One region of the Exiguobacterium sp. UBA3491 genome, then DNA from elsewhere that is predicted to be linked to it. Evidence: predicted binding sites of a transcription regulator. Region 1 holds the regulator's gene; the other holds the start of a gene.

Region 1 (6,932 bases):
CGTTGACAGCTGCTGCCATTGCGAATTCACGTACCCCGAACCAGATGTTGCGACCGCTTGGATCGATATCGAAGTCTGCTTCGCCTTTAAGCATCGTGTTGTTTGATCCTGCAAGGTCAGCTGAACCACCGAACAATGTCGGAACGTTCTTCGCGAGACCATTCAAGACTTCACCGCTTGTTTGACGCGTTGCTTTTTTCGACGACAAGTCGTATGTCGGAAGGTCTGCTTCCCAGTTGCTTGGCAATTCGTTTGCGATTGCGCGAACGAGTTCAGCATGCAATTCTGGGTGCGCTGCTTCGTATTGTTTCATCGTCTCGTTCCATGCGTCTTCTGCAGAAGCACCACGTTGGACGACCCGCTCGTCAAACAATGATTTGACTTCTTCAGGAACGTAGAACTCTTCGTGATCCCAAATGTAGCTTGCTTTCGTCAATTTGATTTCTGCTTCACCAAGTGGTGCACCGTGAGAAGCCGACTTCCCTGATTTGTTCGGTGAACCGAAACCGATGACTGTCTTGACTTCAATCAATGTCGGTTTTGTCGTCTCTGCCTGTGCCGCCGCGATTGCTTTCGAAATCGAATCGATATCCGTTCCGTCTTCTACGCGAATGACTTGCCAGTTGTACGCTTCGAAGCGTTTCTGGACGTTTTCAGAGAATGATTTATCGAGATCGCCATCAAGTGAGATATCGTTTGAATCATACAATACGACCAATTTACCAAGACCAAGGTGACCTGCGAGTGAAGCCGCTTCAGCTGAGACACCTTCCATTAAGTCTCCATCTCCACAAATTCCGTATGTGAAGTGATCAACGACGTTGAGATCGTCACGGTTGTATTTTGCTTCAAGATGACGTTCTGCCATCGCCATACCAACTGCCATCGCGATCCCTTGACCAAGTGGACCCGTTGTCGCATCTACACCAGCCGTGTGACGGTATTCCGGGTGACCTGGTGTTTTTGATCCCCATTGACGGAATGATTTAAGATCATCCATCGATAGATCATATCCCGATAGGTGGAGGAGTGAGTAGAGAAGCATAGAACCGTGTCCGGCTGAAAGTACAAAACGGTCGCGGTTGAACCATTCTGGATTTTTAGGGTTGTGGTTCATATGATCCGCCCAAAGCGAGAATGCCATCGGCGCTGCTCCCATTGGCATACCTGGGTGACCCGAGTTCGCCTTTTGTACGGCATCAATCGATAAGGTACGAATCGTATTAATTGCTAATTGTTCTACTGTCGTCATGTTCGTCAAAACAATCATCCTCTCTCTTTTTCACAAATTCCTACTCATTTTAGCATACTCTTAAATGTGATACAACTTTTCTAAATAGTATGTCACATTAAAATGAATGCGCTATCTATAGCCGTTCTATCGACTCATACAGGATGTCTGAATCGATGAATGTCCTCTATTAAGATGTATTGCTATCGTACAATGTTTCCTCACCTACTCACTCTAAACAAAAAAGATACTCGCTCTAAACAAAAAAAGAGGTCCGCTTGACGCGAGACCTCTTTTTTCTATAAAAGAAACGAACGATTATTGTTTATTCCGTTCTTCTTCTTGTGCTTGTTTCAATTTCTCTGGTGTTACGTCCGTTCCTTCTTCATCGACGATTTTCATGCCCATGAGTTGGTTTTTGAACGATCCACGGAATGCTGCGAGATACGCTGCACGTAATTCTTTTTGCTCTGCCGTTTCCGCTTCTGATAACGGCTCGACTTTTGATTTATTCGCTAATGCATTGATTCGATCTAATTGTTCTTGTGATAACATGGAATCCCTCTTTCTTTATGACTCAAACTTGAGTTGTTCAATTGTATTCTTACTGTAAAAGAGCTTATAAAAAAAAGCAAGTTAACCGCGTCAGTCGACGGGTTACTTGCTTCTCATTCCGGGCTAGGTGTCAGTTCGCGGTATTCAAGATATCGACGATTGACCGTTGCTTTTGAAATATCATGCCCCATCCCCCGCAAGGTGATGGCGATATCAGAAAACGTCAATCCGAGTTCTCGAAGACGTACAATTTCTTCGATCGGTACGTCTTTTCGACTACGTCCTGCGTTCTCTCCTTGACGATTGAGATTTCGTTCCGGGCGAAAACCTTGTTCGACTGCTCGCCGCATGCCACGGGCGATTTTTGCATTATGCAGTTTCCGTTGGTATTCTTCCACGAGTGAGACGATCTCAAGGACCATCGCTTCTGCATCCGCAAGTTGATATTCTCCATCTGAATCAAGCGTCATCAAGCGGACCCCATGTTTTTTGAATGTATGCAAAATAGCGATTTTTGCATTCCCTCGACCAATCCGTGTATCATCTGTCACCAGGACCGCATCTACCGTATCGCGTGTCACATAATCAAGAACTGTTAGCATCCCTTCCCGATCAACATCATATCCACTCTCTTTTTCAGAGACGATGTCCACGACATCAAATCCCTTTTGAGAAGCAACCTTCGAAAGCTCCATCCGTTGGCGTTCAATCGAACTATCTTGTGCTTCTTTTTCGGTCGATACTCGACAATAAATCACGACCTTCATCGTACCTCACATCCCTGTTCGTTCTTTCACAACTTTTCCATTTTGTCATTGCTGTGCGATTGGTACAACGATTTTGCTTTTTGAGATGACATGTTTTGTCTCAACATCATTATTTTTGATCAACCAGTTGACGTATTCCTCATCTGACATCGAACCGTCATTGTAGACTTCAGCAATTTGTTCGACTGTAGCGTTCTCATCGACCGTAACGGAAGCCGTCATCAATTGCGCTACTTTTTCATCTGGGCGTGGTGTGAGTAAAAAGATCACGAAGGCAATACTTAATGCATAGAAGAGAATAGAAAAAGCATGAGTACGAATCGTATGAATCATCATGAATCCCTCCAAATATGAAATGAATGAGTTAGAATAAACGTTCGCGGAACAATTGTTCGCATAACTCATAATAAACACAGAACCCGTGTTCGGTCAACACAAAATGTCGAACAATTGTTTGTACGCTCATTTGTTCTATGTTATAGTGAATTTAGAAACATATATTCTTACATTTCAAAATTCAATCCAGAAAGAGGTGGCAATTCGTATGCGGAAAATGTCTAAGCGTCAACAAGAGATTCTCGACTACATCGTCTCTGAAGTGAAACTGAAGGGGTATCCCCCATCAGTTCGTGAAATCGGAGAAGCAGTCGGACTCGCGTCTAGCTCGACGGTACACGGTCATTTGGATCGACTCGAGAAACGGGGAATGATTCGCCGTGACCCGACGAAACCACGTGCGATTGAGATATTGCTTGATAAGCCTGAAGAAATCACGGAAGCCATCGTTCATGTTCCCGTCATCGGGAAAGTCACAGCTGGTCTTCCGATTACAGCGATTGAAAACATCGAAGAACAATTCCCGCTTCCTGCACATTATGTAGGAAACGAAACGGTCTTCATGTTGACGATCGATGGGGAATCAATGATTAACGCAGGTATTCTTGACGGCGATCGTGTCATCGTACGCCAACAAAACACAGCAGAAAACGGAGAAATCGTCGTAGCTATGACCGAAGATAGCGAAGCGACGGTGAAACGGTTCTTCTTAGAAGATCAACAGGTACGTCTACAACCAGAAAATGACTCGATGGATCCGATGTATTTCGATAATGTCTCCATTCTTGGTAAGGTAATCGGCGTGTATCGGACGATTCATTGACGGAGGGACCAGTTACGACTGGTCTTTTTTCATGCCCTCAGGAAACGTACATGATACCGTCAATACCGTCGCACTGACGGGTTACGTTGCGTATTCGGTCGCAACGCAACAAACGGATTGGTTACCGACTGCCATCGGAATCGCTGTCGGTACGCTTTGGTTGTCACCTGACCTCGATTTAAAGTCAGAACCGTATTATCGCTTTGGACCATTTCGAGTCCTGTGGATGCCTTATGTGAAGATCATGCCCCACCGCTCGATCTGGTCACACGGATTGATCATTGGGGATGTCATCCGACTCCTTTATAGTGCTGCACTTGTGATTCCCTTATTATTTCTCAGCTTGTATTTTCAAGTCATCGCGTCAGAGACCATTGATTCCTGGTTCGCTTCCCTACCCGCTTTTGTCATTGGTATCATGGTGGCGAGTACAATTCATATCCTACTAGATTATTCCAGTAGTTGGTTTCGACCTAAAAAAAGAAAAAAGCGTCGTCGTTAACACCTCTTTTGCTTGCTTGCAGGCAAGACGAGGTGTTTGCTTATCCAATTTTTCGTATCTTTAAACATTAAAATAAAAAATTTCCATTCCTATATTTCAATTATATGTATTGAAAACGTTATCAAATCGGAGTAATTTAAAGTAGAAAGACCATTATTTGCTTTAATCCAAAGGGAGGGTTTTTGCATGAATAACTTTGTACTAGAAATGATCGGTACGATGATCCTCATTCTGCTCGGGGATGGTGTCGTCGCCGGTGTCGTCTTGAGAAAGACGAAGTCCGAAAACAGCGGATGGATTGTCATCACGTTCGCTTGGGGTCTTGCCGTCATGACAGGAGCATTCGTCGCTGCTGAGAGTGGAGCGCACTTGAACCCTGCTTTAACAATTGCACTTGCTTTAAACTCTGATTTACCGTGGGCAGACGTTCCTGTCTATATTGCCGGACAACTTGTCGGAGCTTTCATCGGCGCCATTCTCGTTTGGCTTCATTACATGAAACATTTTGAAGCGACTGATGATCAAGCTGCAAAACTCGGTGTGTTCGCAACAGGTCCAGCGATTCGCCATACGCCGTCGAACTTGATTTCTGAAATCATCGGGACATTCGTTCTCGTCTTCGGTATCTTGGCGCTCGGTTTAACGACATTCGGTGACGGCTTAAAACCACTTATCGTCGGTTTACTCGTCGTCGTCATCGGTCTATCACTTGGTGGTACAACAGGATATGCCATCAACCCGGCCCGTGACCTTGGACCGCGTATCGCACACGCTATCCTACCGATTCCGAATAAAGGTTCATCTGACTGGGGCTACTCATGGATTCCAGTCGTCGGTCCAATCATCGGTGGAGCGCTTGCCGTGTTCATCTATCAATTGATCTACTAAGATCACGTCTCACTAACACATACCGCTCAAGGGGGATTTCGAAATGGAAAACAAGTATATCCTAGCACTCGACCAAGGTACGACAAGCTCACGTGCGATCATCTTCGATCACGACGGGAAAATCGTCAACTCGGCACAACGGGAATTCAAGCAATACTTCCCACAACCAGGCTGGGTCGAGCATGATGCAAACGAAATCTGGGGTTCAATTCTTGCTGTCATGGCTGAAGCACTCGGAACAGCAGATATCAAACCTGAGCAAATCGCCGGAATCGGAATCACGAACCAACGTGAAACGACAGTGGTCTGGAATAAAGAAACAGGTAAACCGGTTTATCACGCACTCGTTTGGCAATCACGTCAAACGTCTGGTATCTGTGACGACTTAAAAGAACAAGGTTTGAATCAGAAGTTCCGTGATAAAACAGGACTTTTGATTGATGCCTACTTCTCTGGTACGAAAGTCAAATGGATTCTCGACAATGTCGAAGGCGCACGTGAGCAAGCAGAGAACGGTGAATTACTCTTCGGTACGATTGATACGTGGCTCGTTTGGAAATTGTCTGGTGGAAAAACGCATATCACGGATTACACGAACGCTTCACGGACATTGATGTACAACATCTATGAGCAAAAATGGGATGAAGAGTTGCTCGATATCCTCGGTGTTCCTGCATCGATGTTGCCAGAAGTACGTCAATCGAGTGAAGTCTACGACAAGACGGTACCGTATCACTTCTTCGGTTACGAAGTGCCAATCGCTGGGATCGCTGGTGACCAACAAGCTGCACTCTTTGGTCAAACATGCTTCGAAGCGGGTGAAGGAAAGAACACATACGGAACAGGTTGTTTCATGCTCATGAATACGGGTGAGAAAGCCGTTTCTTCTGACCACGGACTCCTGACGACAATTGCTTGGGGCGTTGATGGAAAAGTCGAATATGCGCTTGAGGGTTCTATCTTCGTCGCCGGTTCTGCGATCCAGTGGCTCCGTGATGGACTCCGTATGTTGAAACACGCGAAAGATTCAGAAGGCTATGCAACGAAAGTCGATTCAACAGACGGTGTTTACGTCGTTCCTGCTTTTGTCGGTCTTGGTGCACCGTATTGGGATTCAGATGTTCGTGGGGCGATCTTCGGATTAACACGCGGAACAGATAAAGAGCACTTCGTTCGGGCAACGCTTGAATCACTCGCTTATCAAACACGCGACGTGTTGACAGCGATGGAACAAGATTCTGGAATCGAACTGAAAACACTTCGTGTCGACGGTGGTGCTGTAGCCAATAACTTCTTGATGCAGTTCCAATCGGACATCCTCGGCGTTCCTGTCGATCGTCCAGAAATCAACGAAACGACTGCACTCGGTGCAGCATATCTTGCTGGATTAGCCGTCGGTTACTGGAAAGATAAAGCGGAAATCAAACAACAATGGAAGCTCGATCATCAGTTTAAACCAGAGATGAAAGAAGACGATCGTGAACAACGCTATGCTGGATGGCAAAAAGCAGTGGAAGCGACAATGGTCTTTAAACCATCGAAATAAGTTAATTAATAACCCGATCCCTTTTACAGAGGGACCGGGTTTTTGATATCTTATAGAAAATATAGCGTGAAGTGCCTCATGAATACCATTTATTCTGATCAACAGCTAAAAGAATACATTCAGTTCGCGCTTGATGGCAACATCACGCATGAAGAACTGGCAGCTGGCAGATTGGTGTTACCGGTATATGATCAATGTCTACCATAATGATTATTATCATCTTGCAACTGACGGACGTGGAACTTATCCATTAAGTGAACAAGCGACTGAAGTAGCAAACGATA
Region 2 (6,932 bases), on a different contig from region 1:
TACGAAGGAACGTTTTTCGTCGGGGTCAAGACAACCGGTATTTTTTGCCGCCCGACGTGTCCAGCGCGAAAACCGAAAGCGGAGAACTGTGAGTTTTTCGAGACGGCGCAAGAGGCATTGCTTGCCTCTTATCGACCGTGCAGACGGTGTCATCCGCTCGCTTATCCAGGCGATCACGGTACGATTCAACGCTTGATCGAAGCAGTCGAGGCGGAACCAGATAAACGGTTCAAAGAAGCTGATTTCCGAGCACTTGGTTTGGACGAATCAACAGCACGGCGCCAGTTCAAGAAACGCTTCGGAATGACGTTCGTTGCCTATGCTCGGGCACGGCGGATGGGGTTAGCGATGAAAGAGATTCGGACTGGGAAGCCGGTCATCGAAGGGCAGTTAGTAGGAGGCTATGAATCAAGCAGCGGTTTTCGTGAAGCGTCAGCACGGATGCTCGGGGAAGCACCGTCACGTTTTGACGGACAGGTCTTGCGCGCAAAATGGCTTGATACACCACTCGGTTCGATGCTCGCGATTGCGGATGAACAACACTTACATCTTCTTGAATTCGTCGATCGAAGGGGACTTGAACGGGAAATTGAACAATTGCGTCAAAAAGCACATGCCGTCATCGTGCCTGGGGAGTCACCCATCTTTGGACAGATTGAAGGGGAGCTCCGTCGTTACTTCAAAGGAGAACCGGTCTTGTTTCAGACGCCACTGATGCGGTACGGAACGCCCTTTCAACGCCGCGTCTGGGAAGAACTTGAACGGATTCCGAGTGGCGAGACGATCTCGTATCAGGAACTAGCCATCCGAATTGGTCAACCAACCGCTGTTCGCGCTGTCGCACGAGCCAACGGAGCAAATCAACTGGCAATCATCATTCCATGTCATCGGGTCATTCGAACGAATGGGGATTTAGGTGGATACGCCGGGGGACTTGCACGCAAGGAAACATTGCTCAAACTGGAGCGTACAAAGAGAGGACTGGATGTAGGATGAGTTTGATTAAAGATGTGTTTTCACCGAGTTGGCTCGATGGCTTAGGAGAAGCGGTCGATGTATCAGATTTTCGCAGACGAGTCGAACGGGAGAACTGGGAAGAGCTTGCGTTTAAACAACGCGTCCGTCGTGTTGCGGAGACACTAGAATCCGTCCTGCCACCGTTTCCGGACTCGATTGGGGAGCTGGAACGACTCGCACCACAGTTTACTGGGTTACCAGGGATCGTTTTTCCCGAGTATGTCGAGCGGACAGCAACACTCACTGACTGGACACTTGCGTTAGCAACGCTCGCTAAATTGACACCGTATTCGACGTCTGAGTTCGCTGTCCGGCGTTTTCTACTCGCTGATCAAGAGCGTTATCTCGAGCAAGCACTCATGTGGGCAACATCAGACGATGAACATGTTCGGCGCTTAGCGTCGGAAGGGACACGACCGCGTCTGCCATGGGGACAAGCGATTCCGAGTCTGATTGCTGATCCGCGACCGTCATTACCAATTCTTGACGCGTTACTACAGGATCCGTCACTCTACGTCCGAAAAAGTGTCGCTAATCACTTGAACGATATTTCAAAGACGCATCCGGAATATCTGATTGAGCGGATCGAACGTCACTTAAGAACAGATCCGAATACGGACTGGATTTTACGTCATGCTTCCCGGACGTTACTCAAACGCGGAAATCCAGAAGTCTTACAGTTGTTCGGACACGTTACGCAAGGGGAGGTCGAGATTACAAATTTAGTCGTCTCGCCGGTTACGATTGGCAAAGAGCTCGACTTCTCGTTCACCGTGACGAGTTCTGTTCCACAACGTTTACGCTTGGAGTACGCGATCGATTACGTCAAACAACGCAGAACGAGTCGGAAGGTGTTTCAACTGCGGGAGCGAGAAGTTAAAGGTGTCTTACAAGTCGAACGACGCCAATCGTTTCGGAACATGACGACGCGTGTCCATTATCCTGGTACACACACATTGACGATTTTGATTAACGGAGAGGCTTACGCGACAGCAACGTTTGAGGTCGAGGAGGAGAGCTGAATGCAAGGACGGCATCCGGATTTTAAAACGTCACGATTATTTGTCGAAGCAACGGATGAAGAATCGGGTTGTAAGTGGACGCTGCATGCGTTACGTGAGAAAACGATCGTCGGAACGATTATTTTTACATGGGATGATTCAATCGGAAGCCTGCGATATACGTCAAATGATGAAGGCGATCAGCACGGGTACATCACGGAAGCCTTGACGTCGATTTTGTCATATCTCGCGCGGACATTATTATTGACGCGTGTTTATAGTGAAGCGGGCAGTGAGACGGTCTGGCGTCGCAACGGATTTCAGTTGCAGGCGAATCGATATGCACGTGAACTTCATCATTAAAGCCCCGTCCTGCTCAGCAGACGGGGCTTATTTGTGATTAGACCGTTGTTTTCGACCAGTTGAAATGGTCGCAAATCGCTTCAGCGCTTTCACGCGCACTTAACTGTTCCGTATCAAGAAAGAGATAATTGACGTCCGGCAATTCGCCTGGCAGCGAGCGTGTCCGGTATCCGTCTGCCGTCTCGCGTAAGTCTTGTTCAGAAGCAGCGAGGTCGCGCTTCGTCACTTTGTGCGTCAATCGGTTTTCGGTCGTGTTCCGGTGCAGACGGGTCGCGACCGGCGCATCCAGTTCAACGATATAGACGTCAGCACCTGCTTGTTCGAACAACTCAACCGTTTCTTCGATGAACTCGAGACCACCACCTTCGACGCCGAATAAACAGAGGAATGTAAACAGGACACCTTCAAGCGAACTGTTCGCCATTTCCTTGAACATCTCGCGCCGAATCGTATCTTTTAAGCGGTGATGGGCGGGTTCAGAGAAATCAAAATAAGGCAATAACAAGTCGATCGTCTGGTGGTTATGGAAGACTTTCATCTCCGTCAACCGTTCGATTTCCTGACCAATCGTCATCTTTCCGACCGCTTGGGGACCAAGTAACAAGACAAATTTCATGGACGAACCTCATTTCCTTTTTCTGCTAAGAATAGCACATTCCGATGAGTGACATCACTAGAACGCTTGTTCGTAATTTGATATAATTCAGGTATGAAGTCCCGTCGTGTCCTTGTCTGAAGGAGGACAACTATGCAAGAGCAATGGAAGGCCGTCATCGGCTATGTAGGTATATATGAAGTCTCATCGCTTGGTCGCGTCAGGTCGCTCGACCGGACGATCGTGACATGTCGCGGTGTCCAGCAACGACGAAAAGGTGTCTTGCTCCGTCCGCGAATCAATCGGGAAGGGTATCGCAAAGTGACGCTCTATCAACGTGGTCGAGGAGAACGCGTGCAGGTCGGTCTACTCGTTGCACAAGCTTTTCTGACGGCTGACGTCACGGAAGCGCGACTCGTCCGGCGCAACGGCAAACGGGCTGACGATCAGTTGTCGAACTTAGATGTCCTGCCTTCAATCGATCAGCAGTATACTGAATTGCTGGGCGAGTTTGATCTCTTGTTAGGTCAACATGTGACGCTGTCACCGTTTCAGATTCGAACGATTCGCACGCAGTATGAAAAAGGAAAGACGATTCGTCAACTGGCAAGGCAGTATCAGGTGACGGAGAACCGAATTCGCAACATCATCGATAAAAAGGAAGCACGTTATATCGGCTGAGACCAGAGGAAAGGAGCGCTTACCAGAGATGGTAGGCGCTCCTTTGATTTAAGACGATTGTTCGCCGGCACGAACGGTCTGTTGTAACGAACTGATCCGTGACTCAAGTACCGCACTATGTGTCTTCAATTCCGTCTGCTGAGTGACATGGTGTTGCATCTGTTCCCCGAGCACCTGGCTGTAGGAGGAAAGCTCCGACATCAACTGTTGAACAGACTGTAGATGTTCCTGCATGTTCGACTGAACATCTGCGACGATTTGGCGCTGCTGTTCAACGGTACCCAGTGTCGTCTCGATCGTCGTCGCTTCGGTCAGCATCTGTTTTAAATGCTCCGTTGCCGTCTCAAGCTGTTGTGACGTCGAGAGAAACCGTTCCGTCATTTGCGAGAGCGCTTGTTCGACTTGAGTGAGCCCTGTCGTCCACGTTTGATTGACCTGACGGATGTGGTCCGTACTCGTCCGGATATCGATCGCTAGTCTTTCGACTTCCTTGGCCACGACCGTGAAGCCACGACCGGCTTCGCCAGCACGAGTTGACTCGATCAGCGCATTTAGCGATAGGCGGCGCGTCTCTTCAGCGACACGCTGGATGTGGGAAATCGAGGTTTCCATCTGCTGCTGTAGATGTGAGGTCTGTTGCAAGATTTGCTCTGTCGTCGCGGATTGTTCCTTCAGCAAGTGGCTTTCTTGTTGTAATGTCCCAAGTGTCGTGTGATTCGTCTGAACAGTCTGTTGAAAACGAGTTACGGCACGTTGGCTGTTCAGAAGTGTCGTTTGCATTTCGCTTAACGCATCGTGTCCTTGGGCAGTCAAACGTGTGGAGGCGATGATCGTCTGATTCATCTGCGTCGATTGCGCAAGTAAGGAACCGGCGACTTCATCGACGGCATGCACCGACTGATCCATCGCGGATAAGTGCGATGAAAAGTGGGGTTGGACGGATTCAAGTTCCTGACTGGCTTGTTGCATTTCGGTCGTCAAATCCCCAATCTGTTGCATCAATTGATTGTATTGAAACGTGAGCTGTTGTAACTCAAGGGTCGTCGTCTTAAGCGTTAACGGACGATACGATCGCTTCGCATGGGCTTCTTCAATCTGTAGAGCGAGTTTCGATAACGGTGCTAGTTGTCGTTGAATTCGCCAGCGGATCAAGAGGCTGATGCTGACAAGTGTGATCACGCTCACCCAGATGAGTGTCCAAGCTAAATCTCGAGCAGGAGCGATTAATTTATCGCGATCGGTCGTCAGCAAGATGACGTCATCGAGTTCCGGAATCGTCATCGCGACAAGAAACTGGTCTTGATTTGAAAAGGCATATGTACGAGCTGTTTTTAAATGCTGTAGTAGTTGTTTCCGTTTTGCTGGGTCGAGTGTCAACGGTCGGAACGCCTCACTCGTGTTCAGGCTTTGAAAGCGAGTTATGTAGTCATCACGTGATAAGTCGGTTCGCTGTTGCTGTTGTAATCGTTTAATGGCACGCGTACGGTCTGTTGCGTCATTCGGATATGCGAGAAACGTTGCCCGGACGTTCGCATCAAACATCGTTAATTCGCGCATCAGCCGTTCCTCAGTCGCTGCGACGGATTGTTGGTACGACGCGTAAACGCTTAGACCACTGATCACGATCAGTCCGATGGCGACGATCGGAATCAACCATCCATTTAATTGTTGTGCCAGTAATCGTTTTTTCTTTGGCATAAAATATCTCCTCCCGTATTCCTATCGGGAGGAGATAGCTCAACATGTATGAAGGCGTTGTACGACTTGTGTAAAGGTCTTGTGAATCTAGTTCACGTAAATCGGAAGGACAGTCGCAAGATGTGTCATAAGTGCTTGTGTCTCTTCTTTTGGTTCAGACGTCACATAAATGATCAACGCAGCAGCAACGATGACAAATATGGCAATGACAAGAATGATGAAGAACGGCATCTTACTTTTTCGTTTTTCGGCTTGACGGTCCATGAAAGATTCCCCCTTAATAATGTATACGATAGATATATTTAAGGGATTCCCTGTTCATTACTTTAAAAACACGACAACTGTTCGATAATGAAAAAAATACTGCCTTGTCTGACGAGAGCGTTAGACAAGGCAGTATATTACGTTCAACTAAGGAGAGACCAGACATCATATCGCTCAAAATCAGCCAAAATATTTGGCGCAATCAACTGACGGATCATTTCTTCGTCCGCCCAGAGATAAGCGTCGTGTTCTGCGGATAACTGAACACTCGTCTGGTTCGTCGCGCAGACGTACATCAACAAAATGATTTGTCGATCTTTATGCGTTAGGAAGCTCGAGGCATAGAGTAGACGTTCCGGCGTAACGGTCAACTGTGTCTCTTCTTTTATCTCGCGAACAAGGCTGTCGAGCGGCAGTTCACCGAAGTCGATCTTGCCACCCGGACATTCCCACGTGCCGCCACCGAAGTCGGCAGCAGCCCGGCGGACGATCAGAAGACGTTGCTCGTGAATGATGATGCCTTTGACGGCAGGAACGATTGCTGTCATTTGACGGGATTCCGCGATAATGCGACGGGATCGGTTCCTTCCGTTTCGATCAGCTGCTGATCGCGTAGATAGATCCCGCTCTCGTCAGCCAGCCCGAAGGCACGGCTCGTGCCTTCTTCCGTAAAGGATTTCACCAGGTGGGAAGCTTCGCCCCACGTCTCGTAATGGACACAGACGACCGCGTCTTTCAGCAGGGCAAGACCAGGCAAGCGAAGACGTCGATTGTCGCGTTGGTCGATCTCCGGAATCACACAACGTTCGGGTGAAACGAGGGCACCGGCAGAAAAGCCAGCGACCGGAACACCGTTTACGAAACGCGACTGGATGATGTCACCAATCGGTGTCGCGACCAAGTATTGCTGATACAATTCGGTCTCGCCACCGGAGATGATGATCCCTTGACATTGCTGTAGTTGCGCGAGCTGTTCATCCGTTGGCGCGTCAGACAGTGGTAGATGGACGAAGGACGAAATACCCTCTTCCTGCAACGCTTCCGTATAAATCGAGGCGTAGGTCACCCATTCCTTACCAGTACGTGGGACATACAGAATCGCGACCGGACCACCATTCGTTAATGCAGCAAACCGTTTTCGCAAATTCGGTGTAAATGGAGGACCGCCTCCAAATAAGAATAAATGAGTACGCATGAAGTCATCCCTCCAACTATGTATTAGAAAAAGTATAGCAGAAATCAATCAATTGGAAATATGCTGGTAGAATGATTGTTTGCGGAACCACGTGTGATGTTGTTTCCGTTCTTGAAAG

The links. The regulator LexA, encoded in region 1, represses DNA repair genes until DNA is damaged. The targets are predictions, from matches to a motif close to CGAACATATGTTCG.
Region 2: B4F99_RS05565 (NUMOD4 domain-containing protein) is a predicted target of LexA. The motif match lies at 3,057-3,070, and genes of this name have one in related genera.

The regions. Positions count from the first base shown of each region.
Region 1 covers NZ_DFQK01000012.1:222,506-229,437, reverse strand. The annotation lists gene tkt (transketolase) at 1-1,270, opposite strand, end outside; gene B4F99_RS04230 (DUF896 domain-containing protein) at 1,550-1,786, opposite strand; gene B4F99_RS04225 (YneB family resolvase-like protein) at 1,900-2,553, opposite strand; gene yneA (cell division suppressor protein YneA) at 2,599-2,886, opposite strand; gene lexA (transcriptional repressor LexA) at 3,098-3,712, shown strand; gene B4F99_RS04210 (metal-binding protein) at 3,744-4,214, shown strand; gene B4F99_RS04205 (MIP/aquaporin family protein) at 4,401-5,102, shown strand; gene glpK (glycerol kinase GlpK) at 5,146-6,648, shown strand; gene B4F99_RS04195 (hypothetical protein) at 6,782-6,932, shown strand, end outside.
Region 2 covers NZ_DFQK01000015.1:118,029-124,960, reverse strand. The annotation lists gene B4F99_RS05585 (bifunctional transcriptional activator/DNA repair enzyme AdaA) at 1-996, shown strand, start outside; gene B4F99_RS05580 (DNA alkylation repair protein) at 993-2,039, shown strand; gene B4F99_RS05575 (GNAT family N-acetyltransferase) at 2,040-2,381, shown strand; gene B4F99_RS05570 (AAA family ATPase) at 2,419-2,997, opposite strand; gene B4F99_RS05565 (NUMOD4 domain-containing protein) at 3,130-3,657, shown strand; gene B4F99_RS05560 (methyl-accepting chemotaxis protein) at 3,706-5,355, opposite strand; gene B4F99_RS05555 (hypothetical protein) at 5,443-5,619, opposite strand; gene B4F99_RS05550 (NUDIX hydrolase) at 5,763-6,167, opposite strand; gene B4F99_RS05545 (Type 1 glutamine amidotransferase-like domain-containing protein) at 6,164-6,814, opposite strand; gene B4F99_RS05540 (ABC transporter permease) at 6,863-6,932, opposite strand, start outside.